DNA from 4 places in the Geobacillus stearothermophilus ATCC 12980 genome. Region 2 is predicted to be linked to each of the others. Evidence: predicted binding sites of a transcription regulator. Region 2 holds the regulator's gene; each other region holds the start of a gene.

Evidence for each region. The regulator Rex, encoded in region 2, represses fermentation and respiration genes when NADH is low (regulators of the CRP and FNR family bind a similar motif). The targets are predictions, from matches to a motif close to TTGTGAAATATTTCACAA.
Region 1: the regulator Rex is predicted to act here: its motif matches at 6,068-6,085, upstream of QSJ10_RS08050 (hemerythrin domain-containing protein).
Region 3: the regulator Rex is predicted to act here: its motif matches at 6,584-6,601, upstream of QSJ10_RS08030 (nitrate reductase subunit alpha).
Region 4: the regulator Rex is predicted to act here: its motif matches at 5,218-5,235, upstream of adhE (bifunctional acetaldehyde-CoA/alcohol dehydrogenase).

What each region holds. Positions count from the first base shown of each region.
Region 1 is NZ_CP128494.1:1,496,144-1,504,076, reverse strand. Features, by position in the region: gene map (type I methionyl aminopeptidase) at 1-253, opposite strand, end outside; gene QSJ10_RS08075 (ATP-binding protein) at 416-1,720, opposite strand; gene QSJ10_RS08070 (immune inhibitor A domain-containing protein) at 1,991-4,357, shown strand; gene QSJ10_RS08065 (hypothetical protein) at 4,517-4,762, shown strand; gene QSJ10_RS08060 (uroporphyrinogen-III synthase) at 4,972-5,766, shown strand; partial or broken gene QSJ10_RS08055 (pyruvate synthase alpha chain) at 5,938-6,039, shown strand; gene QSJ10_RS08050 (hemerythrin domain-containing protein) at 6,151-6,678, shown strand; gene narI (respiratory nitrate reductase subunit gamma) at 6,897-7,601, opposite strand; gene narJ (nitrate reductase molybdenum cofactor assembly chaperone) at 7,577-7,933, opposite strand, start outside.
Region 2 is NZ_CP128494.1:224,998-232,930, reverse strand. Features, by position in the region: gene groL (chaperonin GroEL) at 94-1,710, opposite strand; gene groES (co-chaperone GroES) at 1,829-2,113, opposite strand; gene QSJ10_RS01315 (CPBP family intramembrane glutamic endopeptidase) at 2,474-3,208, shown strand; gene QSJ10_RS01310 (YdiK family protein) at 3,205-3,384, shown strand; gene tatC (twin-arginine translocase subunit TatC) at 3,449-4,198, opposite strand; gene tatA (twin-arginine translocase TatA/TatE family subunit) at 4,219-4,371, opposite strand; gene QSJ10_RS01295 (redox-sensing transcriptional repressor Rex) at 4,389-5,030, opposite strand; gene moaC (cyclic pyranopterin monophosphate synthase MoaC) at 5,046-5,534, opposite strand; gene abc-f (ribosomal protection-like ABC-F family protein) at 5,630-7,561, shown strand.
Region 3 is NZ_CP128494.1:1,484,064-1,491,996, forward strand. Features, by position in the region: gene yidC (membrane protein insertase YidC) at 129-878, opposite strand; gene QSJ10_RS08010 (hypothetical protein) at 921-1,190, opposite strand; gene QSJ10_RS08015 (bacteriocin-processing peptidase family protein) at 1,272-5,432, opposite strand; partial or broken gene QSJ10_RS08020 (alpha/beta hydrolase) at 5,579-5,929, opposite strand; gene QSJ10_RS08025 (metal-dependent hydrolase) at 5,964-6,467, opposite strand; gene QSJ10_RS08030 (nitrate reductase subunit alpha) at 6,662-7,933, shown strand, end outside.
Region 4 is NZ_CP128494.1:1,540,486-1,548,418, forward strand. Features, by position in the region: gene QSJ10_RS08260 (PTS transporter subunit IIBC) at 1-1,140, shown strand, start outside; gene QSJ10_RS08265 (endonuclease/exonuclease/phosphatase family protein) at 1,144-1,944, shown strand; gene ybaK (Cys-tRNA(Pro) deacylase) at 1,941-2,441, opposite strand; gene adhE (bifunctional acetaldehyde-CoA/alcohol dehydrogenase) at 2,583-5,189, opposite strand; gene QSJ10_RS08280 (IS4 family transposase) at 5,502-6,635, opposite strand; partial or broken gene QSJ10_RS08285 (tripartite tricarboxylate transporter substrate binding protein) at 6,805-7,086, opposite strand; gene QSJ10_RS08290 (Rpn family recombination-promoting nuclease/putative transposase) at 7,466-7,933, opposite strand, start outside.

The DNA of each region.
Region 1 (7,933 bases), 1.3 Mb from region 2:
GCGGCTCATTGCGCGGAAACCCGTGGCAAATTTCATCGTTAATGGAAGCGCATGTCGCATACGGATAGCCGCGGTATCCTTTTTGTTCCGGTTTGGCGCCGTATTTGGCCAAAAACGTTTCAACGAACCGGTCGATTTCCATCGTTGTGACGCCCGGTCCGATGCGTTTGGCGATCTCTTGATGACAGGCGGCCAAGAGTTTCCCCGCCTCACGCATCAACTGAATTTCTCGTTCCGTTTTGACGTGAATCATGCAACTGTCTCCTTTTCCTTTGGTATGTTTCCATCCTATAGTATTGTAACAAAAACGCCAGTGGTGATAAACTGTCGGGAACATAGGACAAAGAAAAAGGACACCCGAACAGGCATCCTTTGTTTCGCTGGTTATTGTCTTCCCCCGGTTTGGCCGCGGCGTTTACAAGACGGCAAACAACTGCTTTTCTTTATCGGAAATCGTGGATAGGGATGGGGACGGAGCGAGCGGCAAATAAATCGATACCGTCGTTCCTTTATGTATTTCGCTTTCAATTCGAATTGTTCCGTTCATTGATTCGACAATGCGATAGACGACCATCATTCCGAGCCCCGTGCCTTTGACGCCTTTCGTCGTAAAATACGGTTCGCCAAGCCGTTCGAGCTGTTCTTTCGTCATACCAACGCCGGTATCAGCGATGCGGATGAGCACACGTCCGTTGTCAATGGAGACGTATACTTGCAACGTCCCGCCGTTAGGCATCGCTTCGATGGCGTTTTTCATTACGTTGAGCAAACATTGACGGAATTTTTCGCGCTCACCGATGACGGAAAATGGGGCAAGCGTCGCTTGAATATCGACGCAGCTCATATTGGCGAGCGGACGGATGATGTCGATGGCCCGCTTCACTTCCAGTTTGACGTTCAGCTTTTCCGGCATCTCCGGGGCCGGCTTGGCAAACGTCAAGTAATCGGTGATGATCGCTTCAGCTCGGTCAAGCTCCTCAATGGCGATGCGCGCATACTGGCGTCGTTTGTCGGCAGCGAGCGGCTGCTCTTCGATCAGTTGGATAAACCCACGCGCCGCGGTGAGTGGATTGCGTATTTCATGAGAGATGGAAGCAGCTAAATGGGTGACGGCTTCCATTTTCTCGGCGCGAATCACTCGTTTGCGCAGCGCGATGTTATGGTGCACCATTTCCTGAAACGAACAAACGATGAGCATGCTGATGGGCTGTACAAACAAAAAGATAAGCGCAACGGAAGGCGGAGGAGAAACCGCAGCAGCCATCCACTCCGCTATGGCGACGGTCAATAGGCCAGAGCCGAAGCTGAGCGATGCAGCGAACAGCGTGCGCTGTTTGGTTGGCAGCTCGACAAACCGTTTTGTCAATAAACTGCTTGTTGCAGCGATGGCGATGGAAACGACGACGGTGACGAAGACGCCAGCTCCGCCGAACAGCGAGCGGTAGGCGATCGCCGTAAACGCTAAAACCGTCGCCGCCCCCGCTCCGCCGTACAAACCGCCAAGCCACAGAGGAATTTGCTGCAAGTCGAAGATGAAATTGCTCTCTGTTCCGACCGGAAGAGTGATGCATAGGACGATTACAATGGCGTAACAAGCGGTCGGCAAATACAGGCGGAGGCGCTTTGGCCCTTTTTCTTGCTCCGTCCATAGCGGGACAAGAAACACCGGCAGGAGAATAAAAAACAAGTTCAGCAAAAAGTCTTTGAAAATATTCAGCATCGCGGCACCTTCTTTCCCATCGTCAAGATGCATAACCAGAATTTCTACAAAAACCGTGAATATATTACATTGTAACTGGAACATCACGGGTCTGTTAAGGTGAAATCGATAGTCTTTTTTTGCTATAAATCTCGTTTTTTCGACAGATATAGGCAAAAAGAACTGTTTTGTTCTTAGTCAAAAATTCCCTTTCGTTTTTTGGGATTATTCTATAATATTTTAATTGTATATATTTTCTATCAACATTTTATTTGATATGGAGGGATGTTTTTGAAGAAACGGTCGATCACATCACTTGTTGCTGCGCTGTCGCTTGGAATGGGCCTATGGGCAGTGCCGGCGGCTACCCCGCAGGCCGCCAATTCGGGAGCACCTTTGGCAGCCAGGCACGGCGGTCCGGTCGATTTGGCGGTGGCGAATGAAGAGAAGCTGGCGGAGATGTTGAAAAAAAGCGGCAAGCTTCGCGCTGACGCCACCCCAGCTGAGGCGGAAGCAGCGGTGCGCGCCTATTTAAAACAAAAGGCGGCCCACACTTCGAAAGAAAAAGGAGAATTGCACGAATACGAGGCAAAGCGGGCTGATGTGCTGCGCGAGAAGGGGCAGAAAAACAGTATTTTGAATGGGAAAGGAAAAAAGCTTGGCCAGACGAAAAAAGATTCCGTTCCGTCTGTCAAGCCAGAGGCATGGAACGGTGGCAAGCGGGTGGACCGCGTGCTCGTTTTGCTCATTGAATACCCGGATTTTCCGCACAACCGCATTCAACCGAATGAGACGGATATGTATTATAAAGATTATACCCGTGAACATTATGAAGACATGATTTTCGGCGGGGATGACGGCTATTACGCAGGACCGAACGGAGAAAAACTCATCTCGGTGAAAAAGTATTATGAAGAGCAATCAGGCGGCAGCTATTCGATCGAAGGAAAAGTGGCGGGCTGGTATCAGGCGAAGTATCCGGCTAAATACTATGGCGGCAACGTGCCGACCCCGGATGGCAATGACGCCAATCCGCGGGCGCTTGTGCGCGAGGCGCTGGCGGCGGCTGCGAAAGACCCGAGCATCAATTTGCGCGAGTTTGACCGAGAGGATCGGTATGATTTGGATGGCGACGGCAACTACCGCGAGCCGGACGGCTTGATCGATCATTTGATGATCATCCACTCGAGCGTCGGTGAAGAGGCGGGCGGCGGTTCGCTCGGCGGCGACGCGATTTGGTCGCACCGCTGGAATTTAGGATCGGTCTATCGCATCCCGAACACAACAACCGATGTGCCGTATTGGCGCGGCCAGCTGGCGGCGTACGACTACACAATCGAACCGGCCGATGGGGCGGCAGGGGTGTTTGCCCATGAATACGGCCACGATTTAGGGCTGCCGGATGAATATGATACGATTTACTCCGGCTTGGGCGAGCCCATTGCCTATTGGTCGATTATGTCCAGCGGGAGTTGGGCGGGGCGCATTCCGGGCACGGAGCCGACCGGCTTCAGCGCCTGGGCGAAACAGTTTTTGCAGTCGACCATGCCCGGCAGCAACTGGCTGAGCGGAACGACCGTTGAGTGGAACGAAGTAACGCCAAACGGTGTTGAAGTCGTGCTCGATGAAGCGAACACGAAAGGGACGAACAACGATGCCGTGCGCATCAACTTGCCGGACAAAGAAACGATCATCACGACCCCGCCAAGCGGTGCGTACGCCTATTTCTCTGGAAGCGGAAACAACTTAGATCATACGATGGCAACGACGATCGATTTGACGAAAGCGTCCAAGGCGACGCTGGCATTTGATACATGGTATGCGATTGAGAAAGACTGGGATTATGGGGCGGTAGAAGTAAAACCGCATGGCAGCAACGAATGGACAACAATTCAAGGAAACATTACAACGACCGACAATCCGTACAGGCAAAACCCTGGCAACGGCATTACCGGTACGTCAAACGGCTGGGTGAAGGCGGAATTTGACTTGTCGGCCTATGCAGGACAAACGATTGACCTCCGTTTCCATTACATCACTGATGCGGCGGTGTCGGAAGCCGGCTGGTATATTGACAACATCCAAGTGACAGCTGATGGGACAACCGCGCTTGCCGACGACGCCGAAGGGGACAGCGCCTTTGCGGTGGAAGGCTTTGAAAAGAGCGATGGCAAGCGGTATTCGGATCATTACTATTTGTTGGAATGGCGCAACCACCGCGGCGTCGATGAAGGGCTCGCCCATATTTTGCGCGGCGACCGGCTTCTTTCGTACGATCCAGGGCTTGTCGTCTGGTATGTGGATGAAGGCTATGACAACAACTGGACGGGCGTCCATCCGGGCGAAGGGTTTCTTGGCGTTGTGGATGCCGACCAGCATACGTTGAAATGGTCGGGCAATACGACAGCGTCGACTCTCTATCAAGTGCACGATGCGGCGTTCAGCCTGCAAAAAGGAGCCCCATTCCGCGTGGCAATCAATGGCTCACAGCTGATCGACAACGACACAGCGCCGACGCCGGCGTTTGACGACAGCCGGTCGTATGACAATAAAGGGGCGGAAGACGCCGGGCGGAACGTGCCCAACTATGGCCTAAAAATCCGCGTCATCGGTGAAAGCGCTGACCGCACGGCAGCGCGTGTGTTGATCCACCGCTGACCACCTCCAAAGGCGCACGGAATGTTTCCGTGCGCTGAACATTTATCGACACGGTTTGTCATCCCTTCGTCGAATTTGTTGATTTTTCTTTCCCCCTTTTTTTCGCTTTTTCCGTTTATAATCATAAGTAGGATCGGATGAGAAGGGGGAACAATCAGAATGGAATGGTATGAACAGCTGTCGGCGTGGATTGCCGAGAAGCAGCCGGTGCGTGTAAAAACCTATCAAGGGGAAGCGGTCGTGCTGCCGGTCAAGCTGTATCAGGACACGCGCAAACTGTTTGTTTACAACCGGCAAATGCGTCTAATGAACATTCCGTTGGACCGGCTCATTTCCGTCGAGCCGAAGCGCATCATCGGTTCCTTTGACCGTCGGGGAGAAGAGGCCATGGTACATACTCGTTGAACGGAGGGCACGCGTCTTTGGGCGCGTGTTTTTTTGATGGTGGTCGGCTGTTTCTGCCTGCGGTCTGTTCTGTTGCGCTGGGCTCTATACCCAATGAAGGCGGCATTCGCGTTGCGATGTGCCAGGGAGCGGAATGGTTTTTGTTGCATAGGCAAAGACCATCTTTTAGAATGGAAAGGACGAACGACTGACCATAAGGGGGAAGGGACATGCATGGCAAACGGATTGCCTTATGCGCGTCACGCAAACTGGACGAAATGACAACGCTTATTGAAAAGCAAGGAGGAACGGCCATCATTCGTCCGGCGCAAGGGACCGTCTTTTCAAAGGGAAGCGAACTGGGAGAGGAAATGCGAACCGTCATCGCCATGCGGCCGGACTGGATCGTATTTACGACGGGAATCGGCTTTGAGGCGCTGTTGGAAGCGGCCGACCGGGAGGGAATGGCTGCTCAATGGCATCGAACGATCAAGGAAGCGAACGTGGCTGCCCGCGGCTATAAAACGGTGACGGCGTTGAAACAAATCGGCGTCACCCCGGTGGCCGCAAGCGAGGACGGGACGACGAAAGGGTTGATTGCTGCTCTTTATGGGCACGACTTTGCGGAAAAAAACGTTGTTGTACAGCTGTACGGCGATACCGCGCCAGCCTTGAAGCAGTTTTTTCTTGAACAAGGCGCTTTGTATACGGAATTGTTGCCATACCGGCATATCGCTCCGGATGAGGGGACACTGGCGACATTGTATAAAGAAATTGTCGGGCGCGAAGTCGATGCCGTCTGTTTTACATCGGCGATGCAAGTCCGCTTTTTCTTTTCGTTCGCCCGCGAGAAAAAAGAGATCACACCGCTCTTTGACGCGTTTCGCACCGATGTCGTGGCCTGCGCCGTTGGCAAAGTGACAAAAGAAGCATTGGAAGAAGAGGGAGTCGATCGCGTCATCGCCCCGGAACATGAGCGGATGGGAGCGATGATTGTGACGCTTGCCCGTTATTTTCAACAATAAGCCCTGTTGAGGGTTGTTTTATATCAATTGTCCAACCTGCTATATAAGAGACCATCTTTTTGTTAAATGTTTTATATTATGTGTTTCATCAAAAATGCTAAACTGTTTATTTTTTGTCACAGTTTTTCGAACATTTTCCGCTTATAATAAAACTGGGTATGTATTTTTCATATGAAAGGGCGGGGCGAGCATGAAACGAAGCTCATTCCAGCAGATGGCGAGCACGGTTCGGCGGGGATTTGCTACGGCGCGTCGCTCATGGGGGCGAGCGTGCTGTTTTTTTTGCGCTTGTCTGTCGGCGGTGTGATATGACTCACAACGATGGAGATGCTGCACACAGTATAATGGAAACAACGGACGGGTCATAAAAAGGAGGAATTGATGATGCATTCATTTTGCCATATGGGCGGCCCTGAAGGGGTGAAATTATGCGCCGGTCTGGCGCAATTAAAACAAGAACACGGCCCGCTGCGCGCCCAAATGGAGCAGCTGCTTGCCGCAGCGGAGGCGATCGGCCGCGGGGAAAATGACCGCAACTGGCGTGAGCCGCTCGCTGATTTGAGAGAAAAAGTTGAATCGTTCGTCGCCGCCCTAGATCCGCATTCGGAGCGGGAAGAAGGCGTATTGTTCCCAATGATGGCTCGGTACATCGGGCGGACGACCGGCCCTATCGCCGTTATGGAATACGAACACGAACAGGCGAAAACGCGACTTTCCATGTTTTTAGAAAAGACCGCCCAGCTGCCGGAGAACATCGACAGCAGGCAGGCGTTGACGCTTGCCGGCGCGGTGATTGAGGCGTATCATATTTTGGATGAGCACTTCATGAAAGAGGAGAACGTGCTCTTCCCGATGGCCGAGCGGTTGTTGTCCGATGCGGAGAAAGAGGAGCTGTTTGCGCGCATTAACTAAGTAACAAATGGAAAACAGGATGCCCCAAACGACGGGCATCCTGTTTTTTATTATTGGTTCATTTGTTGGCCGGTTGTTATGCATGATCGTTAGGGTATGCGGAAGCGCACGTTGTTTCGTTCCCGCCGCCGTTAAAGTTGACAGGCCGGCTGTCAGGCAATCGGTTGCCCCCTCCGCCTGTTCAGTTTAGGGTTCCTGATGTGACGCCCGCCGCTCGCTTACTTGGCGCGGTTGACCGGCTCTGCTTGTTTTGGCATTCGCTTTCGATAGACGACGTAGCTGCGCTGCAAGTAGCGGAGCGGGAAGCTGAATACGTGAACGAGACGGGTGAACGGCCAGACGGCGAACAAACCGAATGCAGCGAGAATATGAATCTGAAACCAAAGCGGCACCGCTTCCATATAAGCTGGGTTCGGACGGAACGTAAGAAGGCCGCGAAACCACGGGCCGATTGTCGTCCGGTAATCAAACCCGTGCGAATCGATGTTCAGAAACGTCGACGACAACCCGCTGGCGATCACGACAAGCAAAAATCCGAGCGCGACCCAGTCGCCGGTGCTGCTTGTCGTCCGTACGCGCTTGACCGTCAAGCGGCGGCGAAAAAGGATCAACAAACCAACGAAGGCCGCCAAGCCGGCCGGAATGCCGCCTGCCAAGGCGAGGGCGTGGTACATCTCTTCTGTCACGCCAAGCGCCTCGTAAAACGGCTTGGGAATGAGAATGCCCATCACGTGGCCGACAAACACGAACAAAATGCCCCAGTGAAAGAGAAGGCTTCCAAGGCGCAACTGCCGTTTTTCAAGCAGTTCGCTTGATTTGGATGTCCAGCCAAACTGGTCGCGCTGGTAGCGCCAAATATGGCCGGCGACAAATAGGACAAGCGCCAAATACGGAAAAATCACCCAGAGAAATTGGCTGGCCATGCCGTTGCACCTCCTTTCGGGAGCGGCGTCACGCCGAGTTGAGTGAATGTGTGATTGAGCGCGTCAAACAACTGTGCATACGGGCTGCCTGCCGCTGCCAGCCGGTCGCCGATTTCGCGGATATGGCCGGCATAATCGGCGAGCAAGGCAGTCGTATGCTCTTGATCTGCATAGGCCATCCATTCAAGCATGAGCGGCAAGTAGTCGGGCAGCTCGTGATCGGAGACGGCGAATCCGGCCGCCTCGTAGCGCGCTTTTAAGGCAACGAGTTCGATTCCGCGCTCCCGCTGCTCGCCGTTTGTCATATACGTCAAGTACAAATTCGTTTTTTT
Region 2 (7,933 bases):
AGCGGCTGTAAGAACACCTGGCTGAGGCATATATAGTCAAAAAGAAAAAGAACACCGGGGAAACCCCAGTGTTCCAAGGCTTTTGCGGCGAGATTACATCATGCCACCCATATCCGGCATGTTGTTGTTGCCTTTGTTTTCTTCCGGTTTGTCGGCAACGACCGCTTCTGTCGTCAAGACCATGGCGGCGACAGAGGCAGCGTTTTGCAGCGCCGAACGAGTGACTTTCGTCGGGTCAACGATACCAGCTTCGATCATGTCGACCCATTCACCTGTTGCCGCGTTGAAGCCAATGCCCGGTTTTTCGTTTTTCAGGCGCTCAACGATGATCGAGCCTTCCAGACCAGCGTTTTGCGCGATTTGACGAACCGGTTCTTCGATCGCGCGCAAGACGATTTTCACACCCGTTGCTTCATCGCCTTCCGCTTCGATGGCCGCAACTTTGCTGTAGACGTTCATCAACGCCGTGCCACCGCCAGCGACAATGCCTTCTTCAACCGCAGCACGAGTCGAGTTGAGCGCATCTTCAATGCGCAGTTTGCGTTCTTTCAATTCCGTTTCTGTCGCTGCGCCAACTTTGATGACCGCTACGCCGCCAGCGAGTTTCGCCAAGCGTTCTTGCAGTTTTTCGCGGTCGAATTCGGACGTCGTTTCTTCAAGCTGCGCACGGATTTGGTTGATGCGCGCTTTGATGCGCTCCGAATCGCCAGCGCCTTCGACGATCGTCGTCGTTTCTTTCGTAACAACCACTTTTGACGCACGGCCGAGCGACGCGATCGTGGTCGATTTCAGTTCACGGCCAAGCTCTTCCGAGATCACTTCGCCGCCTGTCAAAATCGCAATGTCTTCGAGCATCGCTTTGCGGCGATCGCCGAAGCCAGGCGCTTTGACAGCAACCGCATTGAACGTGCCGCGCAGTTTGTTGACAACAAGCGTCGCCAATGCTTCGCCTTCAACATCTTCCGCAATGATCAGGAGCGGACGGCCTTGTTGCACGACTTGCTCAAGAACCGGTAACAGCTCTTGGATGCTCGATACTTTTTTGTCCGTAATCAAGATGTACGGATTTTCGAGAACAGCTTCCATTTTTTCCGTATCTGTAATCATGTACGGCGAAACGTAACCGCGGTCGAATTGCATCCCTTCGACAACGTCGAGTTCCGTCGTGAAGCCTTTCGATTCTTCAAGCGTGATGACGCCGTCATTGCCGACGCGTTCCATCGCTTCAGCGATCAATCGGCCGACTTCTTCGTCAGCAGCCGAGATCGCAGCCACTTGGGCGATCGATTCTTTTCCTTTGATCGGTTTGGAGATGGCTTTTAATTCTTCAACCGCTACCGCTACCGCTTTTTCAATCCCACGGCGGATGCCCATCGGATTGGCGCCAGCTGCCACGTTTTTCAATCCTTCACGGATCATCGCTTGAGCCAATACGGTAGCCGTTGTCGTCCCGTCCCCAGCGATGTCGTTCGTTTTGCTGGCGACTTCAGCGACCAGTTTCGCGCCCATGTTTTCAAACGGGTCTTCGAGTTCGATTTCTTTCGCGATCGTTACCCCGTCGTTCGTGATGAGCGGAGAACCGAATTTTTTCTCCAATACGACGTTGCGGCCTTTCGGACCTAATGTGACTTTCACTGCGTCTGCGAGTTTGTCCACCCCGCGCAACATCGCACGGCGCGCTTCTTCGCTGAACTTAATTTCCTTTGCCATACCCCGTTACCTCCTTATGAATTTGTTTCACTGCATGCCGTGAAAAAGGTAAGTATTCGTGTCATAAAGTTAAGGATATGTCAGTTTTCCGGAATGTTTATGTGGTAAACGCAATATATTAGCGGATGACAGCCAAAACGTCGCTTTCGCGCAAAATTAAGTATTCTTTTCCGTCGTATTTTACTTCCGTGCCGGCGTATTTCGAGAAAATGATGCGGTCGCCGACTTCAACTTCCGGCGCAACGCGTTGGCCGTTGTCAAGCACGCGGCCTGCACCGACAGCGACAACGCGGCCTTCTTGCGGCTTTTCTTTCGCCGTATCCGGCAGCACGATGCCACTAGCCGTTTTTTCTTCAGTTTCCACGACTTCAATGACAATGCGATCGCCTAATGGCTTCAACACGGGAAACAACCTCCTTAACGATAGTTTTCGCCGTTTTTATTAGCACTCATCATTATTGAGTGCTAACACACTTATAATATTAATGAACTCTTCTCCGTTTTGCAAGTAGGAAATACAAAAAAATAACTGTTTTTCTTTCATGCGCGAAGATAAGGAGAAAATGGGATAACAAGCTGTCAGGCCCCAGATCAATCGGCGCACAAAATCCATTTTCATTATTGCACATTTCTAACATCAATAAACAACGCTAGGCAATTTTTTTGTGGCGGCCGCGCCAACCACGGCCGGCGCGCTTTTCTTATCATTTCGCCGAACATGTGCTACAATACGGATATATTTGAAATAAAGGGGTAAAACGATTTGAAGCGCCGTTACTGGTATGTCATCATCACCTATATCACCATGCAGCTGTCTTCCTTTGTCGGTGTGCCGCTCCTTCGCTCCCTCGGCGTCGGCCAAGGCGCGCAAACACGTCTCGAAGCAGCGAAAATTGCCTCCGGCTATTGGGCGGTCATCAGCTTTTTATTGGCTTTTGCCATCATTTTATGGCTGCTGCGCGGCGACCGCGATGAACGGACAATGCGGCGGCTGCCGCTCGCCTCGTCATGGATGTGGGCGATCTCGGGCGTCTTTTTGGCGCTTGCCGCGCAAAGCGTTGCCGCCAACATCGAATGGCGTCTATTGGGCATTGAGCCGGGCTCGGAAAACACAAGGCAAATCATCGACATCATCCTCCTGACGCCATTGCTCGTCGTCGTCACGTCGGTCATCGGCCCGGTTTTGGAGGAACTCATCTTCCGCAAAATCATTTTTGGCTCGCTTTATGAAAAATACAACTTTTGGTTGGCAGCGCTGGCCAGCTCGCTTCTGTTTGCTCTCGCCCACATGGAGCCGGAGCATTTGCTTTTGTACACATCCATGGGGATGGTGTTCGCCTTTTTATACGCCAAAACCGGACGCATTTTCGTGCCGATGTTCGCCCATGTAGCAATGAACACGTTTGTCGTTGCCGTTCAAATTTTGTTGGCTGATGAATTGGAAAACATGATGCGCCAAGCGGAACTGCCGCTGGCCATTTGGAGGATTTGGCTATGACGCGCCATCCGCGGCTGTTTTCTGTTCCGTATTTCATCTTGGGCTTCCTGTTTACGTATTTGGCGATCGAAAGCGTTCATGAAACGATTTGGAACGTCTCAACCATCGCGTTGGCGGCGCTGGCCGCTTTTGATTTCGGCACCGCCTTTCGCTTGTTCTTCACACCGAGACAATAAAACCCTCCCCATTGGGGGAGGGTTTTTGCCTGGCGCCGTATGAACCGTCCTCTTGATGCTGCCCTCAATATGGATCGCCGCTTCCTTCCTCCGCCGCTAATTGCGCCTTTCGATAGCCGATTTTGGCAACCCAGATGCTCCCCTCATACAAAAGCGTCAGTGGAATCATGACGATCACTTGCGACAACACATCCGGCGGCGTAATGGCGGCCGCTAAAATAAGCAGCGCCAAATACGCATACTTGCGGATGCGAACAAGAAGCTGCGGCGTAATAAGCCCTAAGCGGGTGAAAAACAGGACAACAATCGGCAGCTGAAACACGATGCCAAACGGCAGCACGAGCTGCAGCAAAAACTGAAAATATTCATTAATGCCGATCATCTGTTGAATGCCGAGCCGTTCCGCCAGCTGATTCATAAACCGGACGACAAATGGAAACAAGACGAAATACGCAAAACCAACCCCGGCTAAAAATAGAATGATCGATGCTGGAATGTAGCTGAGCGTTGCTTTCCGCTCTTTTTCATACAGCCCCGGACTGACAAACGCCCAAATTTGATACAACAGCACCGGAGCAGTCAGTACAGCGGCGATGACAAAGGCAAACTGAAAATACACTTTAATCGGATCGGTGAGGCGGAACGCGTTCATCGTCAGCTGTTTCGCTTCCGCAGTGTGCTGCAAATACACAATGACGTCATCGACAAAAAAGAAGCTGGCTACAAGCGCCGCAACGAAAAAGAGAAGCACGATGATCAGCCGTTTCCGCAGCTCTCCGAGGTGTTCATACACGGACATTTCTTTGTCATTCATCGTTTCCCCATCCTGCCTTGTCATCGGTCGGTTTTCGTTTCTTCGTCATCAGCGAGCCCTTTTGTGGCGTCTTTAAACTCGCGAAGCGACTGGCCGAACGACCGCCCCAACTCCGGCAGCTTTTTCGTGCCAAACAGCAACAAAATGACAAGAACGAGCAACAAATATTTCATGTGTTGTTCTCTCCTTTTTACGATGGCGATGGATAGTTTTTCAAAAAATAGACGAGCGACTGCAGCTCAATGGCTAAATCGATATGATGGACACGAATATGGTTCGGCACGTTCAACCGCGCCGGAGTAAAGTTTAAAATGCCTTTAATTCCTTGCGCGACAAGGCGGTCGGTCAGCGCTTGAGCCGCGGCGGCCGGCACGGTTAAAATCGCGATCGGAATGTCGCCGCGAAGCCGCTCCTCCAGCTCATCGAGATGATAGACCGGCACCCCGCCGACTGTCGTTCCGACCTTCCGTTCATCGACATCAAACGCCATGACAATTTTCGTGTTGTTATTTTTCGAAAAGTTGTAGTTTAAAAAGGCGGTGCCTAAATTGCCGACGCCAAACAAGGCGACTTCGGTCACCTCATCCTCTTCAAGCGTCTGGCGGAAAAACGACAACAAATAATTGACATTATACCCGTATCCCTTTTTGCCAAGCGCGCCAAAATACGAAAAGTCGCGGCGAATTGTCGCCGGATCGACTTTCACCGCCTCGCTCAGCTCGGCGGAGGACACGCGCTGCTTCCCTGAGGCATGTAAATTTTTCAAAAACCGATAGTATAACGGCAGACGCTTGGCAGTCGCCTGCGGGATTTTCGGTTGTTCGTTGCTCATCGTTTCATCCCCCAGCTAATCGGTTTTCCGTCGATAATGGCCGGACTTCCCGCCCGTTTTTTCGACCAAATACGTTGGACCGATCGTCATTCCTTTATCGAGCGATTTGCACATGTCGTACACAGTCAATGCGCATACCGAAGCCGCCGTCAGCGCTTCCATCTCCACTCCTGTGCTCCCTTTCGTTTTGACCGTCACGGTAATCACAAGTTTATACGCTTCCGCCTCTTTTTCCCAAGCAAAGGCAATATCGACGCCTTTTAACATAAGCGGATGGCACATCGGAATAAGATCGGCCGTTTTTTTCGCCGCCATGACCCCGGCCACCTGGGCTACCGCCAGCACATCACCTTTCTCAATGGCATTGTTCGTCATCTTTTCGTAAATCTCTTCATTGACGGTGACGCTCGTTCTCGCCACCGCTATCCTGATCGTATCTTCCTTGTTCGTAATGTCGACCATTTTCGCCCGGCCTTGTTCATTGAAATGCGTAAACGATGACAAGACAATCTCCTCCATTTATCACTATACACCATTTTTCGTTATCTGTCTTTGACCGTTTTCGCGACTTACGTTAAACTATTCGCGAGGTGACGGACATGATCATTTTGCAAGTGAATGGACTCACGAAATATTTTGGCGCTGACCTTATTTTATCGAATATAAAACTAGAAATACAGTCCCGCGCCCGCATTGCTCTTGTCGGCCGCAACGGCGCAGGCAAATCGACGCTGCTGAAGATCATCGCCGGCGAACTTTCTTCCGACAGCGGTGAAATCATCAAGCCAAGCCATATCAAAATCGGCTATTTGGCGCAAAACAGCGGGCTCGACTCGTCACGCTCCATTTGGGACGAGATGCTGGACGTATTCGCGCCGCTCCGGGCGATCGAAGCGCAGCTGGCAGAGCTCGGCGCCCAGCTTGGCGACCCGGATCTGCTCGCCGATCCGTCCCGCTACGAAAAAACGCTTCAAGCGTATGACAACTTGCAAGAGCAATACAAAGAACAAGGGGGCTATCAGTATGAAGCCGACATCCGCTCTGTTTTGCACGGGCTGCAATTTTCGTCATACGATTACCAAACAACGCCCGTTTCCTCGCTAAGCGGCGGACAGCGGACGAGGCTCGCCCTTGGAAAACTGCTGTTGGCCAAGCCGGACTTGCTTATTTTAGACGAGCCGACGAACCATTTGGACCTCGATACGCTCACATGGCTCGAGCAATATTTACAGGCATACCCCGGCGCCGTTCTGCTCGTTTCCCATGACCGCTACTTTTTGGACAAAGTCGTCACCGAAGTGTACGAGCTGTCCAACGCGACGCTTAAGCGGTATAGCGGCAATTATAGCCGCTATTTGGAGCTTCGGGCCGAGCAATACGAACAAGAGCTAAAACGATACGAAAAGCAACAGGAGGAAATCGCCCGCCTCGAAGACTTCATCCGGCGCAACATCGCCCGCGCCTCGACAACGAAACGGGCGCAAAGCCGGCGAAAGCAGCTCGAAAAAATGGAGCGGCTTGAACGCCCGGCCGGAGATGAAAAATCAGCTTCTTTTTCTTTTGCGATTGAGCGGCCGAGCGGCCATGAGGTGCTCACCGCAGAGCAATTGACCGCCGGCTATCGCGAAGGCGCACCGGTCATCCGCCAAATCAGCTTTCGCATCACACGGGGGGAGAGTGTCGCCTTGGTCGGACCAAACGGCATCGGCAAGTCGACATTGTTGAAGACGATCGCCGGAAAGCTCCCAGTCCAATCCGGAAAGCTCCGGTACGGTGCAAATGTGAAAATCGGCTATTACGACCAAAACCAGGCGGAACTGTCGACAAACAAACGAGTGCTCGACGAGTTGTGGGACGCCTACCCGGACAAAACCGAAAAAGAAATTCGCACCGTGCTCGGCAACTTTTTGTTTTCCGGCGACGACGTCTTAAAACCGGTTTCCGCCTTAAGCGGCGGAGAGAAAGCACGCCTGGCGCTCGCCAAACTCATGTTGCAAAAAGCCAACGTTCTCTTGTTGGATGAACCGACCAACCATCTCGACCTTGACAGCAAAGAGATGCTCGAGAAGGCGCTTGTCGACTATCCGGGAACGATCTTGTTCGTCTCCCACGACCGCTATTTCATTAATCGCATCGCGACAAAGCTGTTTGAACTCTCGGGCGATGGGCTTGTCGAATATTTAGGAGACTATGACTATTACGTGGCGAAAAAAGAAGAAATGCGCGAATTGGCGCGCCTGGACTCCCACCCGCCCGCATCACCGGACAGCGGCGAAACAGCCAAATCCACATACGAGCAAGAAAAAGAGGAAAAAAGACGACAGCGCCAACGGCAGCGCCGTCTGGAAGAGATCGAAGCCGAGATCGCCGCACTGGAAGCACAAATCGCTGAAACCGAGCAGCAGCTGTGCGACCCGTCTGTATACGGCGATTATGAAACCGTGCAGCAGCTCACGCAAGAAAACGAAAAGCGGAAACAGCAGCTTGAAACGTTATTGGCCGAGTGGGAACAGCTCTACGCCTCGTTTTGAGCCAATCCGCTGCCAGGGAACGCCAACACGGGCATCTAGCGGCTTCATGTGCACTGCTCGTGCGCATCACCGCGCCAGGCCGATCACAGGCCAAACTCATTTAGCAGCCTTTTGCCTTGTTCATGAAAGCTGCTTCTTAGGTGAAGGACGATGACTGACAAGAGGGTGTCCCCAAAGGATTGGAACACCCTCTTTCGTTGCATATATATGCTTGCTGTTTCTGCCGCACTAGACGTGCGCCTATCTTGAAGGCAGGCGACCTTTTAGGTCAGCCCCGTTTTTGTGTTAATCACATTATACACAAAGAAATCCACACTTTTCTGTGCAAAACAGAAGTTATTCACCGACTTTTCCACATTATCCACAACCAAT
Region 3 (7,933 bases), 1.3 Mb from region 2:
TGCTGTTTTTTCATCCCGCCTACATCTTGTTGGGCTTTTCTACCATTATACCATAGCAATATGGACAGCAGACAAGACAACAAATCCCCTGCCTGCTTTGAAGCAGACAGGGGATTGTCGAAGTCGTTTTAGCTGTTTTCCGCCGCTTTGGCCGCTTTCATTTGAGCACGCAAAATGAGCGACTGGATGATCGAGAAGCAGCCGCCGACGACCCAATAGAGCGACAGCGCCGATGGAACGGAGCTGGCGCCGATAAAAATCATAACCGGCATGATGTACGACATCATCGCCATTTGCGGCATTTGTTCTTCAGCCATCGACGGCGACAGGCGGAGCGAGATGAACGTCGTCAACGCCGCTAAAACAGGCAAAATGAAATACGGATCGCGATGACCGAGCTCGACCCATAAGAACGAATGCGTTTTAATTTCTTGCGTCCGCGAAATCGCGTAATACAGCGCCATAAAAATCGGCATTTGAATGAGCACCGACAGGCAGCCGCTCGCCGGGTTGACGCCGTGCTTTTGATACAGCTGCATCATTTCTTGCTGGAGCTTGCGCTGCGTTTCCGGGTCTTTGCTTTTATATTTTTCTTGCAGCTTCATAAGCTCCGGGCGCAGTTTTTGCATGGCGATCGATGCGCGGAACTGCTTCAAAATGAGCGGCAGCAAGCAAAAGCGGACGATGAGCGTCAGCACGATAATGGCGATGCCGTAATTGTCGCCAAACCAGTGCCCAAGCGTCAAAAGAAGCTTCGACATTGGATAGACAAAATAATGGTTCCAAATGCCTTGACTATGTTCGTCGATCGGTTCGTTGCGGTTACAGCCGGCAAGAAGCAAAACGGCGCCAAGCAGCACCAATACCCATTTTTTCATGAAAAGCCCTCCTTCAATATCATGTTGCAAAATCATGCCGTTTCAACATAAAGGAAAGGGCCTTCCATCCTCATCCGTTCGGCTTGTCCGTTCCCAAACGGGAATTTTCCGCCGCTGCGGCAAAAACAGCGGGCGCCATGGAAGCGCCGCCCGTTCGGCGCCTCCCTCTGCTTCATGCTCGCGAACCGCGGCCAACGCCGGTTCATAAAACAGCGAACCTGCCATCCGGCGCGCGCTCGTATGTCCTTTCATGATGATCCATAGCGCGCCGACAAGCGACATATACACAAGCAAATCAATAGGCGCTTCCATGCGTCCACCTCCCTTTCGCCTGTCGATTGTTCTCTTTCCATACAATAGCAAACTTTCAACCGAAAGAAAAGCAACAATTGATCACATCCGCTCCAAGCGGTGAAATGCCGGCTCGTCGGCTGCCAAGACGGCCAGCTCCCCGCTTTCATCGGCCGCCAGCGCCGCCCGAAGCTCTTCTTTCGCCTCATCGAAGCGTCCAAGCAGTGCGAGATAGCGGGCTCGTTCGTAGCGAAGCCGGGCATCGTTGGCCATATGGACGCACCGCTCGATGGTCGCGAGCGCCTGATCGATGCGCCCCGCTTCTTCATAAACAGCCGCAAGCTGCATATGGAACTCTTCATCCTCAGGATACCAATCAGCATAGCGCTCCCAAAGCGCCGCTGCTTCTTGATAGCGGCCCGTTTCCATATAATGCTCGCCAAGCAACATGAGCGCCTCACGGGCGAGCGGTTCTTCCGCCACAGTCTCCTCGAGCTGCCGCTCGGCTTTCTCGCGCTGTCCTTCTTGAAGCCAAACGACCGCCTGCAACACGCGCAGGTCGACATCATCCGGGTCATCAGCCAGCAGCCGCTCCAGCCAGCGCTTCGCTTCCTCGCGTTTTCTTTCCTCATCGGCGGCCAATAAATATTCCACAAATTCTTGCGCCAAAGACGGATCCCAAACGCGGGCGAGCGCTTTGCGCCACGTTTTCACGGCATCGCTGTCCAATTCGAGCGCGGCATATAAGCGGGCGAGCCGCCTGTAGGCTTCCGCATCGCTGCGGTTGAGGCGAATCGCTTCGTCGTAGAAATCGGTCACAATCGAAAACAAGACAACGGTGCCGACCCATTCTTTCGCTTTTGTCCACCATCGCACCGGTTCGTCATGCCCCCCCTTCTCCTCGCCAAAATACGGGAAAAGAGCCGAGGCAGTGTTCCGATACATCACGCTTTTCGCCTCGCGGCTTGCCTTCAGCCGCTCGAGTCGATGGCGCAGCTTCCCTAAGCCGCGCATCGTTTTCGGAAAGAGAGCCACATACAACGGGTACAACGATTCATCGTCCGGATGGCGCACCATCAACTGTTCGAGCAGTTTCGCCGCCTCTTTTTGGCTTCCTTCCGCGATCAGCACCATCGCCCAATGGCGGAGCACTTCAGGATGGTCCGGGTCAAGAGCAAGCGCCTTCTCGACGGCCGCCTTTTCTTGATCGCGGCGCTCAAGCGCTCCATAAACATATCCAAGGCTGTCGTAATACCACACCTCCCCTGCATGCGGACGGGCGTCAGCCAACGCGCGGAGAAGCGCGGAAGGCTCCGCGATCGCGGCAAGCTGCTCCATATCGATGCGCTTCGGGGCCAAGCGCACCGCCTGAAGCAAATGCGCGTGCTGCCGCTCTTCGTTTTCTTCCGCCTCATAGAGTGAAGCTAAGCGAAAATGGCAAAGGACAAACGATGGATCGGCTTTGAGACAAGCCTCATACTGTTGTTTCGCCTCTTCGTGGCGTCCAAGCGAGGCGCACAGCTCCGCGAGCCGGAAGAGGGAAAGCGCATGGCCCATGGCGGCAGCTTCTCGGTAAAACGCCATGGCCTTCGACGGCCGGCCTTGCCGTTCATAAAGGGCGCCGAGAGCGGAATGGGCCGAAGCGAGTGTCGGGCGAGCCGAGACAAGCTGCTCTAAAAACGCCCGGCCGCGTTCCTCTAAAGACGGCGTTGCCAGCTGATCAAGGTAAAACTCGTACGCTTCTTCCGCCTCAAACTCAGCCAGACGCAACCCTTCTTCCAACCACGACAGCGCCGTCTCGCGTCCTTCCCCCTCGTCGGCGAACCCATGGGCGACAAGCCATCTTCCCGCGTTCAGCCAATATTCGCTGTTGTTGGCAAAACGGGTGCGCTGCTTGATTACATACCGGCGCGCCGCTTCCACATCCCCGCGCTCCGCGAGGGCGGCCGCCAAGCCGAGATGGGCGAACACGTCATCGCTGTCATGGCGGATCGCCTCTTCGTAGCACGAAACCGCTTGTTCCGCCTCTCCTTCCTCCATATAGAGATCGCCAAGGCGGACGTAAAGCGGCGCCAACCGCCAGGCGGCGGCCAATCCCTCTTCCAACACCGCTTTCGCTTTTTCCCGATCACCGTCGTCATCATACAAGTCAGCCAACATCAAATACGGGTACGGTTCCTGCGGGTCGAGCGCTTTGGCGACGCAAAAGCCGCGTTCCGCCTTGCGCCTTCGGCCGAGCTCCCGATCGCAGCAGGCCCGCTCATACCAAAGCTGGGCATCCCGCCGCTCGCGGCGCACAAGACGATCAAACCAGTCGCGCGCTTCGGCAAACCGCTTCGCATGGAACAACAGCACACCGTGATTCGTTTCGATAAACAAATCGCCCGGATACAGGCTGACTGCCACGCGCGAAGAGATGAGCCCTTTTTCGATATGACCGGCGTACGCCGAGGCGAGCCCGAAATAGCTCCACACTTCCGGCTGGTCTGGGTCCAACTGGAGCGAGGTGCGAAAATAGCGAGCCGCCTCTTCATAGCGGCTGGCAAAAAAGGCGATTCGGCCGCGCAAATAATGGTAGAGCGGGCTTTGTGCCTTTCCTTTCACCCGTTTGAGCACCTCTTCAGCCTTCTCCATTTCTTGCGTGTAGACATACGCTTTCGCCGCCATCAGCAGCAAGTCGTTATGTTCCGGATACTCGTTCAAGACTCGTTCCGTATACTCCAATACAAGCGGCTTCGCCTCGTCGATGCCGAAATGCTTCATGACATACAGCCATGTGTACGGGATGTGCTCATGCTGGCGCAAAAAGGCGACAAAGGCGGCGAAATGCGCCTGTTCGTCCTCGTCCATCTTTTCAGCCAACGCGTGCAGCTCACGGAAATAGCGGTCCTCCTCCTCCGGAAGCTCGGCGGCGAGCGCCGCTTTTTCCCGGGGAAGCGCCACAATCGACAAATAATGCGTCCCTGCATACCACTTGGCAAGCTCGTCCTTGGAAACGACAAACGGATCAAACAGATTCGGGTCTTGCACATAAAACGCCTCGAGCCGTTCGTCATAGCCAAACAGCACTTGGACGTGTGATGACTGTTCGTAATCGACGCTTAACAGCACCGGAACGCCCTCATCAATGAGCCGCTTCCAGCGCGGCAGCGTGCCGATGAAAAAGCGGCAAACAAATCCAATATCTTCCAAATAATGTACGGTCGTGGACAGCTTCGATCCGCGCACATCAAAAATATGTTCGGCCACTTCATCCTGCGTGCGGGGGGAACCAAGCAATCGAAGCATCATTTCCAGACTCGCCGGCACGCAATAGTTGTGCTTTTGCACGACCGGCACAAGCGGCAGCGCCACCGACCGTTTCCCTTGCCGCCCAAGCGCGCGGGCGTACGGCGTTTTTTCAAGCTGCGGCTCCGCTTTCACAAGCGATTCAAGCTTCTCCCATTCCTCAAGCTGGTAATACAGTTCGGCGCGCAAATGGGCGAAATAACGGCGATGCATATGAAGCGGATTCAGGCGGTCAAGTTCCTCCATCGCCGCGAGCGCCTCGCGGTAGGCGCGCACATCGCGCAGGCGGCGCACGCGCTCAGCGTAAAACGCTAACACTTGCGGAAAACGCTGCTTTCCTTCTTCCAAAACGGCAAGCGCCTCGCGGTGGCGGCCATCGAGCGCATACAAATCGGCAAGAAGCAAATAGCACATATCGCCGCGCTCCGGGTCATCGAGACCGGCGCAAATCACCTGTTCGGCGCGCTTCCGGTCGCCGGTCTCGATATAAAAATAGCCCCACTTGTCATGCATCGGCGCCGTCTCATAGCGGGCAACCACATCCATCCATTCGTGCGCCTCATCGATCCGCTGCATATCCAATAAAGCGCGCACCAACGCAAACGCCGCCCGGGCGATCGCTTCCCTCGGCTCCTCCACCCGGCCATCGAGCGCGGCGGTCAGGCGCGGAGTGAGCGCCTCTTCCACATCGAGCGGCCGGCGTTGATCGAGCCATTCGTCGCACAACCACGCGAGCGTCTGCAGCGTGTTGAACTTCCGGTGGGCGTACCGGGCGACAAGCCCGCTATGCCGGTACATAAGCGCGTAGTCGAACAGGCGGACAAGCGTCCGAAACGGTTCGATCTCGTCCCACGAAGCCATGAGCGGCCGCCATTGAAACAATCCCATATTTTCTAAATGCGGCCGCACCTGGGCAAGGGCATCCACGATTCGTTTTTCTTCAACGAGCAATGCGATCGGTTTGATATGATTCATACAAAGAAAACTCCCTTATTCTTTTTCCAGCTATTTATTAAGTGTAGAACAAGCCCGGCAAAACAGCCACATATTTTTTCACAAAAATACCGACAAACAAAAAATGGCCTCTCCTTTGAACAGGATCAGCCATATACCGATTCGTTTTATCCGGCGTGCTTGGCGAAAAATTCGAGAGACCGTTCAATAATCATCGGTTGGTCGTAATCGAGCGTCGCCACATGGTAGCTGTTTCGGAGGCGGACGATCTCTTTCTCCGTCGATGAAATACCTTGAAAGATGATGTCGGCGTTTCCCGGCGGCACGACGTGATCTTCGTCAGAGACAAAAATCAACGCCGGACAGACGATGCGATCGAGTTTCGCTTTTGTCTGTGCCATCAGCCTAGCCAGCTGAAGAAGAGAAGCGGTCGGCATTTTCTCGTATGCCAGCTCTTTCACATCCGGATTTTTCAAGTCCGAACCGATCGAATCCAGATACCTCGGCAGCTCGCCCCCGCACCTCTTTTTTCCTTTTTTTGATCGGACGCCGTTACCACATCGACAACCATGACCACCACCATTCGTGAAACAAGCCGTTGACGCCAAAATAGACGAATGCGATCCAAGCGATGCCAACCAATGCTTTCTCCATCCCTTTTCCCGTCCGATAGAGCGGCACTTTCCACCGCTTGGACGAAAACGGCCAAAACAGCGGCACCCCTTGAACAGAAAAAAAGTCTTCCACAATATGAAACAAGTAGCCGAGCACGAGCCCAGCGGTAAACGGCGACGCCGAGTCGCGCCAGACGAGGGCGGCAAGCACCCCCCAAACGATGAGCGAATGCGTCATGCCGCGATGGCCGAACGCTTCTTTTACTTTCCCCGCGACGCCGAACGAACGGCGGCCGACGTATGACGACGGCTCGTCAATGTCAGGAAGAAGGCTGCCGATGACAAGCCCCACCGTATAGGCGGCGGTAAACGGCAGCTTTGTATGCGCGGCCGCCGCCGCGCCGAGGCATAATGTGGCAATGACATGGCTGGAGTATCGCAACGAAATCCCCTCAAACTTTTATCGTTTTCCCCATTATACCACATATCGTTTTCCCCATTATACCACAGAAAAGAATATTCGTTCGTTTTTTGACGGATTTGTGACAATGATGCCAAGTGTGACAAAGTTAACATCGCGTTATTAACATCATGGCTATAGTTAAAAGTACACAACGCTAATAAGGAGTGAAGCAAATGAAACGAAAACGATCTCCGTTCATCAACCGTTTCAAATATATTCGGCCGATCGAGCGCCAAGCCGACGGCCATAGCGAAACAACCTACGGCGACCGCGCCTGGGAAGATGCATACCGTCGCCGCTGGCAGCACGACAAAGTCGTCCGCTCGACCCATGGCGTCAACTGCACGGGGTCGTGCAGCTGGAACATTTACGTCAAAAACGGCATCGTCACCTGGGAAGGACAGCAGCTCGACTATCCGTCGACCGGGCCGGATATGCCGGACTTTGAACCGCGCGGCTGCCCGCGCGGCGCGAGCTTCTCATGGTATATGTACAGCCCGCTGCGCGTCAAATACCCGTATGTCCGCGGCATCTTGCTTGACATGTGGCGCGAGGCGCTCTCCCATCATCCAAACAACCCGCTTGAGGCGTGGAAAAGCATCGTTGAAGACCGCGAAAAAGCGAAGCGCTACAAACAGGCGCGCGGGAAGGGCGGATTCGTGCGCGTCAGCTGGGATGAAGCATTGACGCTTGTCGCCGCTTCTTTATTGTATACGGTCGTCAAATACGGCCCGGACCGCAACGTCGGCTTCTCCCCGATTCCAGCCATGTCGATGGTCAGCCATGCCGCCGGATCGCGCTTCATGCAGCTGATGGGCGGGCCGATGTTAAGCTTCTATGATTGGTACGCCGACTTGCCGCCGGCGTCGCCGCAAATTTGGGGCGACCAAACGGACGTGCCGGAGTCAAGCGACTGGTACAACGCCGGCTACATCATCACCTGGGGCTCGAACGTCCCGCTCACCCGGACTCCGGACGCTCACTTTTTAGCCGAAGTGCGCTACCGCGGCACGAAAGTCGTCTCCGTCAGCCCAGATTACGCCGAGTCGACAAAATTCGCCGACGACTGGCTGTCGGTGAAGCAAGGGACGGACGGCGCCTTGGCGATGGCGATGGGACATGTTATTTTAAACGAATATTACGTCAAACGGACCGTTCCATATTTTGAACGATATGCCAAAATGTACACCGATTTTCCGTTTGTCGTCACCTTAAAACAAAACGGCGGCACATGGACGGCCGGCCGCTTCTTGTTGGCGAAAGACCTTGGCAAACAAACGAACAATGCCGAATGGAAGCCGGTCATCTATGATGAAAACACCGACTCGTTTGTCGTGCCGAATGGAACGATCGGCGCTCGCTGGGAAGACAAAGGAAAATGGAACTTGCGTCTTGTTGATGAGGAAACAGAACAGCCGCTTGAGCCACGCCTGTCGTTTTTAGGG
Region 4 (7,933 bases), 1.3 Mb from region 2:
AAATCTCTTAATTTCTTTAATGGGAAAAGATTTGTTCCATTTGTTGTGATCGCTGGTTCAGTTATCACAGCGCTTATTTTATCGATCGTATGGCCGTCTGTTCAAAGCTTATTAAACGGATTTGGACGTTGGATCGCTACGTCTAAAGATACAGCGCCAATCATTGCACCTTTTATTTTCGGTACGTTGGAGCGTCTCTTATTGCCATTTGGCTTACATCATATGTTAACAGTGCCAGTGAACTATACAGAGCTCGGTGGAACCTATACGATTTTAACCGGTTCAAAAGCAGGACAAATCGTTGCTGGTCAAGATCCTTTATGGCTTGCATGGATCACCGATTTAAACAACCTGTTAGCTTCTGGAGACACAAAAACATACCATCATTTGCTTGAAACCGTTCATCCAGCACGATTTAAAGTTGGACAAGTGATTACATCGACCGCTTCTCTCATCGGTGTTGCATTAGCTATGTATATCAATGTTGATAAAGACAAGCGCGAAAAATATAAATCCATGTTTTTCTCTGCAGCATTAGCCGTATTTTTGACAGGCGTGACAGAACCGATCGAATTCATGTTTATGTTTGTCGCACCCGTTTTATATATTGTGTATGCGATTACAACTGGTTTAGCGTTTGCCCTTGCCGATCTAATCCATTTACGTATTCACGCATTTGGCTTTATTGAATTTTTAACAAGAACACCAATGATCATTAAAGCAGGACTTGTAAAAGATTTGGTGAACTTCGCTATTTCTTGCCTTGCATTTTTCGGCATCAACTTTGTTGTATTCAATGCACTGATTAAAAAACTGAACTTGCCAACACCGGGTCGAAACGGAAACTATATAGAAGCAGAAGAGCCAGCTCAATCTCAATCAAAAAATACAACCAATGACGATTCTTTAGCCGCTCATATTATTGAATTACTCGGCGGCAAAGATAACATTGAGGATGTCGATGCGTGCATGACACGTTTACGTGTAACGGTAAAAGATATTCATAAAGTGGCTTCTGAACAAGAGTGGAAAACAGCAGGAGCACTCGGATTAATTTTAAAAGATAAAGGCGTTCAAGCCATTTATGGACCAAAAGCAGATGTTTTAAAATCCAATATTCAAGATCTTTTAGGGGTTTAAGCCATGAAATTACTAACATTAAATTGCCACTCATGGCAAGAGGAAAATCAATTACAAAAAATTAAGTATTTAGCTGAAATCATAAACGAAAAAAAATACGATGTCATCGCTTTGCAAGAAGTAAGCCAATCGATTGAAGCTCCATACATCTATGAAAACATAAAAGAAGATAACTTTGCATTCATTTTATTAAAAAATCTTGAGCAACTCGGTTGTCGTGATTATTCTCTCGTTTGGGATTTTGCTCATATCGGCTATGAGAAATATGAAGAAGGATTAGCCATTTTAACAAAACATCCTATTATAAAGAAACATTCTTTCTATGTTTCTAAAAATCAGAATCCTTTATTTTGGAAAACTCGTAAAATCGTTGGGGCAACCATTCGTTGGCATGGACGCCCTCTCTCGTTTTATTCTTGTCATCTTGGTTGGTGGCATGATGAAGAAGAACCTTTCGGCGATCAGTTTGATACACTTCTTAAAAAAATTGAATATGAAGACGCTTTCTTCCTCATGGGCGATTTTAATAACGACGCCCACATTCGTGGAGAGGGCTATGATTACATGATGAGTAGAGGGCTTTATGACACATACGTACTAGCAAAAGAGAAGGATAGCGGTACTACGGTTCAAGGGAAAATTGATGGTTGGAATGAAAACGAAAAAAACTTACGCATTGATTTGATTCTATCAAACAAGCTTTTACACGTAAAATACTCTAAAACCATTTTTAACGGCCAAAATGGCCATGTCATTTCTGACCATTTCGGAGTAGAGGTAGAAATTGAAGACGGACTCGCCTAGTTGTGTCCGTCTTTTTCTTTTTCTTTTACAAGATCGACGAGCTTTGCACCCGTCATCTTCTGCAAATCATCGACGCACAGTTCGATTTGCATGCCAATCTTTCCTGCACTGACAATGATTTTTTTAAGTTGAAGAGCCGTTTCATCAATAAACGTGGCATATTGCTTCTTCATTCCAATCGGTGAACATCCGCCGCGAACATAGCCTGTGTGCTTTTCAATCTCATGAACAGGAAGAAGCTCTACTTTTTTCTCTTGTGCCGCTTTCGCTGCTTTTTTCAAATCAAGTTCCGCCTCTACAGGAATGACAAATACGTAAATCGTTCCGCTGCTTCCTTTTGTCACTAACGTTTTATAGACGGTTTTTGGGTCTTTTCCGATTTTTTTCGCTACGGATACCCCATCGATTTTTCCATCGTTGTTTTCATATGTCCACACATCATATAAGATGCCTTCTCGGTCTAATAGACGCATCGCGTTCGTTTTTGCTTGTTTCATCTCATTTCCCCTACCTATTAAGTAGCTTCATGTTTAGTTTACCTTAAACCGCTTTTCTTAACAACTTTTACGGACCAAGGGAAGCGAAGAAGTCTTTGATCATGATAAAAAGGGACATCCCCGCGGGACATCCCTGTTTCTTCATTCAACCCCTTTATACGCTTGGCGATAAATGTCGGCAAGGTCGCTGACTAATGGTAATTTTGGGTTGGCTGTTGTACATTGATCTTCAAAAGCTAGTTCAGCAAGTTGTTCGACTTTGCTTTCAAACTCTTCTTTGCTGACGCCTGTTTCCGCGATGCTTAATGGCATTTCAAGCTCTTTTGCAAGCTTGATAATCGCTTGAATGAGGCTTTCGACTCCTTCTTCCGTTGTGCGTGCTGGCAATCCTAAAATGCGTGCGATTTCCGCATAGCGTTTATCCGCGATAAAATGTTCATATTTAGGGAACGCTACAAATTTCTTCGGTTTTGTCGCGTTATAACGAATGACGTGCGGCATTAAAATCGTGTTCGCACGTCCGTGCGGAATATGGAATTCTGCGCCAAGTTTATGCGCTAAACTATGGTTAATGCCTAAAAATGCGTTCGCGAATGCCATACCGGCAATCGTTGATGCGTTATGCATTTTTTCGCGCGCCACTTCATCGTTGCCGTTTTTGTATGCGCGTGGCAAGTATTCAAAGACGAGTTGAATGGCTTTTAGTGCTAATCCGTCTGTGTAGTCGTTTGCCATGTTCGATACGTACGCTTCAATCGCATGTGTTAATACGTCCATACCTGTATCCGCTGTAATATGTTTTGGCATCGTCATGACGAATTGTGGGTCAACGATGGCGACATCTGGTGTTAACTCGTAGTCAGCAAGCGGATATTTGACGTTATTTTTCTTATCTGTAATGACCGCAAACGATGTCACTTCTGAACCTGTACCAGATGTTGTTGGAATCGCGACAAATTGCGCTTTTTGACCGAGTTTTGGATATTTAAATACGCGTTTACGAATATCTAAAAACTTTTGTTTTAAGCCATTAAAGTCGGTATTTGGATGTTCATAGAACAGCCACATCGCTTTCGCCGCGTCCATCGCCGAACCACCGCCGAGCGCGATGATGACGTCTGGCTGGAACGCATGCATCATGTCGGCACCTTTCATCACTGTTTCAATTGATGGATCTGGTTCAACTTCTGAGAAAATTTCGCAATGCACATAATCTGGACGTTTACGCAAATAGTATAACACTTTATCGACATAGCCGAGCTTCACCATACCTGGGTCTGTAACGATAAAGGCACGTGAGATGTTTGGCATTTTCGCTAAATATTGTGTCGCATGTTTTTCAAAATAAATTTTTGGTGGAACTTTAAACCATTGCATGTTTACATTCCTTCTCGCTAATTTTTTAATATTAATTAAGTGTGTCGCACCCACGTTTGTCGAAACGGAGTTGCCTCCAAACGTACCGCAACCGAGCGTCAATGACGGAATGTATGCGTTGTAAATGTCCCCGATCGCTCCTTGTGAAGATGGTGCATTAGAGATGATTCGTCCTGCTTTCATTCGCTTACCGAATTCAAGAATGACGTCTTGATTTTCCGAATGAATGACAGCGGAGTGGCCAAGTCCACCAAATTCAAGCATTTCTTCTGCTCGTTTTAACCCTTCTTCTGTGCTATTCACCTTATAGCACGCCAATACAGGACTTAATTTTTCACGAGAAAGCGGCTCTTGCGGACCGACGCTTTTTAATTCTGCGACAAGAATTTTCGTATCAACTGGAACGTCCACACCGGCCATTTTTGCAATTTCATATGCTGGTTTACCGACGATATTCGGGTTTACTGCACACGTATTTTCATTAATGACAAGCTTTTCGACTTTTTTCTTTTCTTCTTCATTTAAAAAGTAACATTTGTTTGCGATCATTTCGTTTTTCACCGCATCATATATTTCTTTATCAATAATGACCGCTTGTTCAGATGCACAAATCATTCCGTTATCAAACGTTTTTGAAAGAATAAGGTCGTTCACCGCGCGTTTAATATTTGCTGTTTTTTCAATATAACAAGGTACGTTACCAGGTCCAACCCCTAATGCTGGTTTTCCTGAGCTATATGCTGCTTTGACCATGCCTGCTCCACCTGTCGCAAGAATAAGCGAAACACCAGGGTGATGCATAAGTTGTTGCGTTGCTTCAACGGAAGGTGTTTCGATCCATTGAATACAATGTTCTGGCGCACCGGCCGCAATCGCTGCATCACGTAAAATGCGTGCCGCTTCACTGCTGCATTTTTGCGCGGACGGATGGAACGCAAAAATGATTGGATTGCGCGTCTTGATTGAAATAAGCGCTTTAAACATCGTTGTTGATGTTGGGTTTGTTACTGGTGTAACCCCAGCGATGACTCCAACAGGCTCAGCAATTTCAATAATACCTTCTTGTTCATTTTCGCGAATAACGCCGACGGTTTTATCATATTTGATGTTATGATAAATGTATTCTGTCGCAAAAATGTTTTTAATGATTTTATCTTCATACACGCCACGTTTTGTTTCTTCAATCGCTAACTTCGCTAAATACATATGTTTGTCAAGTCCAGCTAACGCCATTTGCTTAACGATATGATCAATCGCTTCTTGATCGTAATCACGAAACGCTTTTAACGCTTTTTGCGCATTCGCGACGAGCGTATCGATCATTTTTGTAACTTCTTTCTTTTGGTCTAATACTTTTTCATCAACAGCCATATAAGACCCTTCCCCTCCTGTATTGTCCTTGTGAAGTTTTTCACAAGTTAATTGAAAATAAAAATATGATTGTTTTCACATTCACATTATAACGAGGATAAGCCTGTTTGTGTGTGTCAGCTTTGTGAAATATTGAGCAAATATGTTGTATAAGAGAACCGCTTCTTATAAAGAAGGCGGTTACTCACACACTGGATTGCGTGGAATCTTTTCAAACGAAATATCGTTGTACATGCGCGTATTTCGCTTAACGATCACGACGTAGTTAGCCGTCCATATATAAGAAGGAATATCTTGATCCACGAGTGTTGATTATCCAAAATTATACATACGCCTTCCATAAATTTGGGCATACTCAAACAAAGCAGCGGCCCTCCCGGATTTCCAATCGAGAGGAAGCTGCCCAGAGAAAAAACGGCGAACGAACGAAATGAAGGAAAGAGAGACGTTCGTCTGTTTTTTGGTTTGATCATACAGCCATCGCAGCAACACATACGCGATGAACGCCGCAAACAGTTGGTTGTATACCGCATTTTCCGTCGTGCCAAACAAGGTCGGGACATTCAGATATTGCTTCACCCAACGGAAAAAGATCTCAACAGTCCAACGTTGTTGGTACATGTCGGCAATGGTTTCCGCAGATGCATGGAAGAGGTTCGTCACGACCCGAATGTCGCGGCCATTCGCATCTCGAAAGATCACCACCCGGTGACGCTTGGTGGAGCGGTATTGTTTCGTTCCCAACTGGCACGTGAAGTCGGCTTGAACCGATGAGGATGCGCTCGGAAGGCGGTTCAAGCTTTTTTTCTGATGAAGTTCGATGTTGTCCTTCATCCGAATGACAAACAGCTGATGCTGCTCTACAAATCGATCGAGGCGTTCGATTTTGAAATACGCCCGGTCTTCCACCAGCACTTGTTGAGCGTTCGTCAACTGTTCTCCCACCGGGCCATCGTGACGCAGCCCGGTCGTTTCCACCACGTCTGCCGGCAACGAGAATTCCGGCGAATACGCGACGTGCAGCTTCACTCCGGCGCGTTCGCCGTGATACGGCGCCCATGGCAGGCGGTTTTTCCCGACCGTGACGGTCGTCGAATCCACCACCCGAAGCGGTTTGGGAAACCGAAGCGAACGGCGGGTTTGGCGGTTGCACTTGGAAATGATCAACGCCAACAAGCGTTTCATGATGTCATAGGGAACTTCTTTCGCTTTCTTGTATACAGTTGAATAATGGAATCGCGGCAATCCATACAGAGGCCCCACATCGGCTCCGTGGCGAAAGCTTTTCCATTGATGCATGGCGGCCAGCAGGAAGAAGTGAATCAACTCGCGCAACGTAAAGGTTCGAGACGAATCACGATACCCAACCGCTTCGGCAATCAGTTGAATCTCTTCATCCGAAACAAGTTTTTGCATCAAATTCGGGAGTGTGGTATGCTTGTTCATAGAGAGCACCTCCTGGGTTTGTTTGTGTCGCTGCTCACATTCTACAGGAAAGGTGCTCTTTTTTCTATACCCTTTGGATTTTATTGGATAATCAACACGCCTGACTTTTTATATTGCCGCGGCGGCTTCTCATCTGCCGCATCTGAATAACTTCTTGTCTCAAACAACAGACCGCCCCGCCGCCGCCCGGTTTGTTTTCGACCGTCATTGTTTGTTTGACGAGCCCCGTCTCATCGAGCACTTTCGTAATGGCGCGGGCCGTTAAATCCCAACCGCCGCCCGCCCCAGACGGAGCAACAATCGTAATCGGCTTCGTCGGATAGTTTGAGGCCGATGAGCCAGAGTTCGAACCGGATGATTTCGCCCCCGCCGATTCATTGCCCCCACAGGCCGCCAAAGCCAGTGTCATCATCCCTGCAGCGAGCAATCCCCACCATTTCGTTTTCTTCATTTCTCCCTTGCCCCCTTGTTTTTGATAACGTTTTCAATCACAACCTTACCATGCCGTGGGATGAGTGTGAAGTTTTTGAAAATAAAATGAATTTTGTGCATTTTGTTCATGGACATATAGCCGACATGATCTCATATGGCCAAGACGCCTAGCGGAACGCCGGAGCCCCATAACAAAAAAAGACCGCCAGCCTTCAAGGCCGACGGTGCATAAAACGTTGGCACGGTACATACTTTCTGATTTTTGTTCCTCCTCTTTCATGTGACCGGACGATCATCCGTTTTCTACAATCGATCACTTACGAATCAGTGATTTCCTCTACCTCTTTTGCCACCGCCAACTGTCCTCGTTAGATGGCCGCCTTTTGTATTGGATTCCCCTACTCTTCAAGCAATTCCCAAACATCTTCCTCTGGAAGATCCACCAACCTAGCAATGTCTTCCGCCTTCATTCCTTTGCGCGCCATGTTGCGGATCAGCTGTTTCATTCCTTGTTTCATTCCTTGTTTCATTCCTTGTTCCATTCCCTGTTTCATACCTTGTTTGATCCCTTCTTCCAACCCCTGTTTCCTTCCCTTTTGCTCATAGGAAATGATCAGCTCCAACACTTTTTCTCTTTCTTTCGTTTCCATCGCCTTCACCTCTCTTTGCAGTTGTTGCTCTTCCTCCTCCGACAGCTTCACATATGTTTCAAAAAAGCCCAACAAGAGCCGCTGCCTCGCCTCATCCAGCTCCAATCGCACCAACATGCGCAAAAACTCTTTTTTTAACTCGATTTTCTCACTTTCAGTATACCCCATTTTGCCAAGGAGGGCAGCCGCGATCGGATTGTCATGCCGGATATAGTC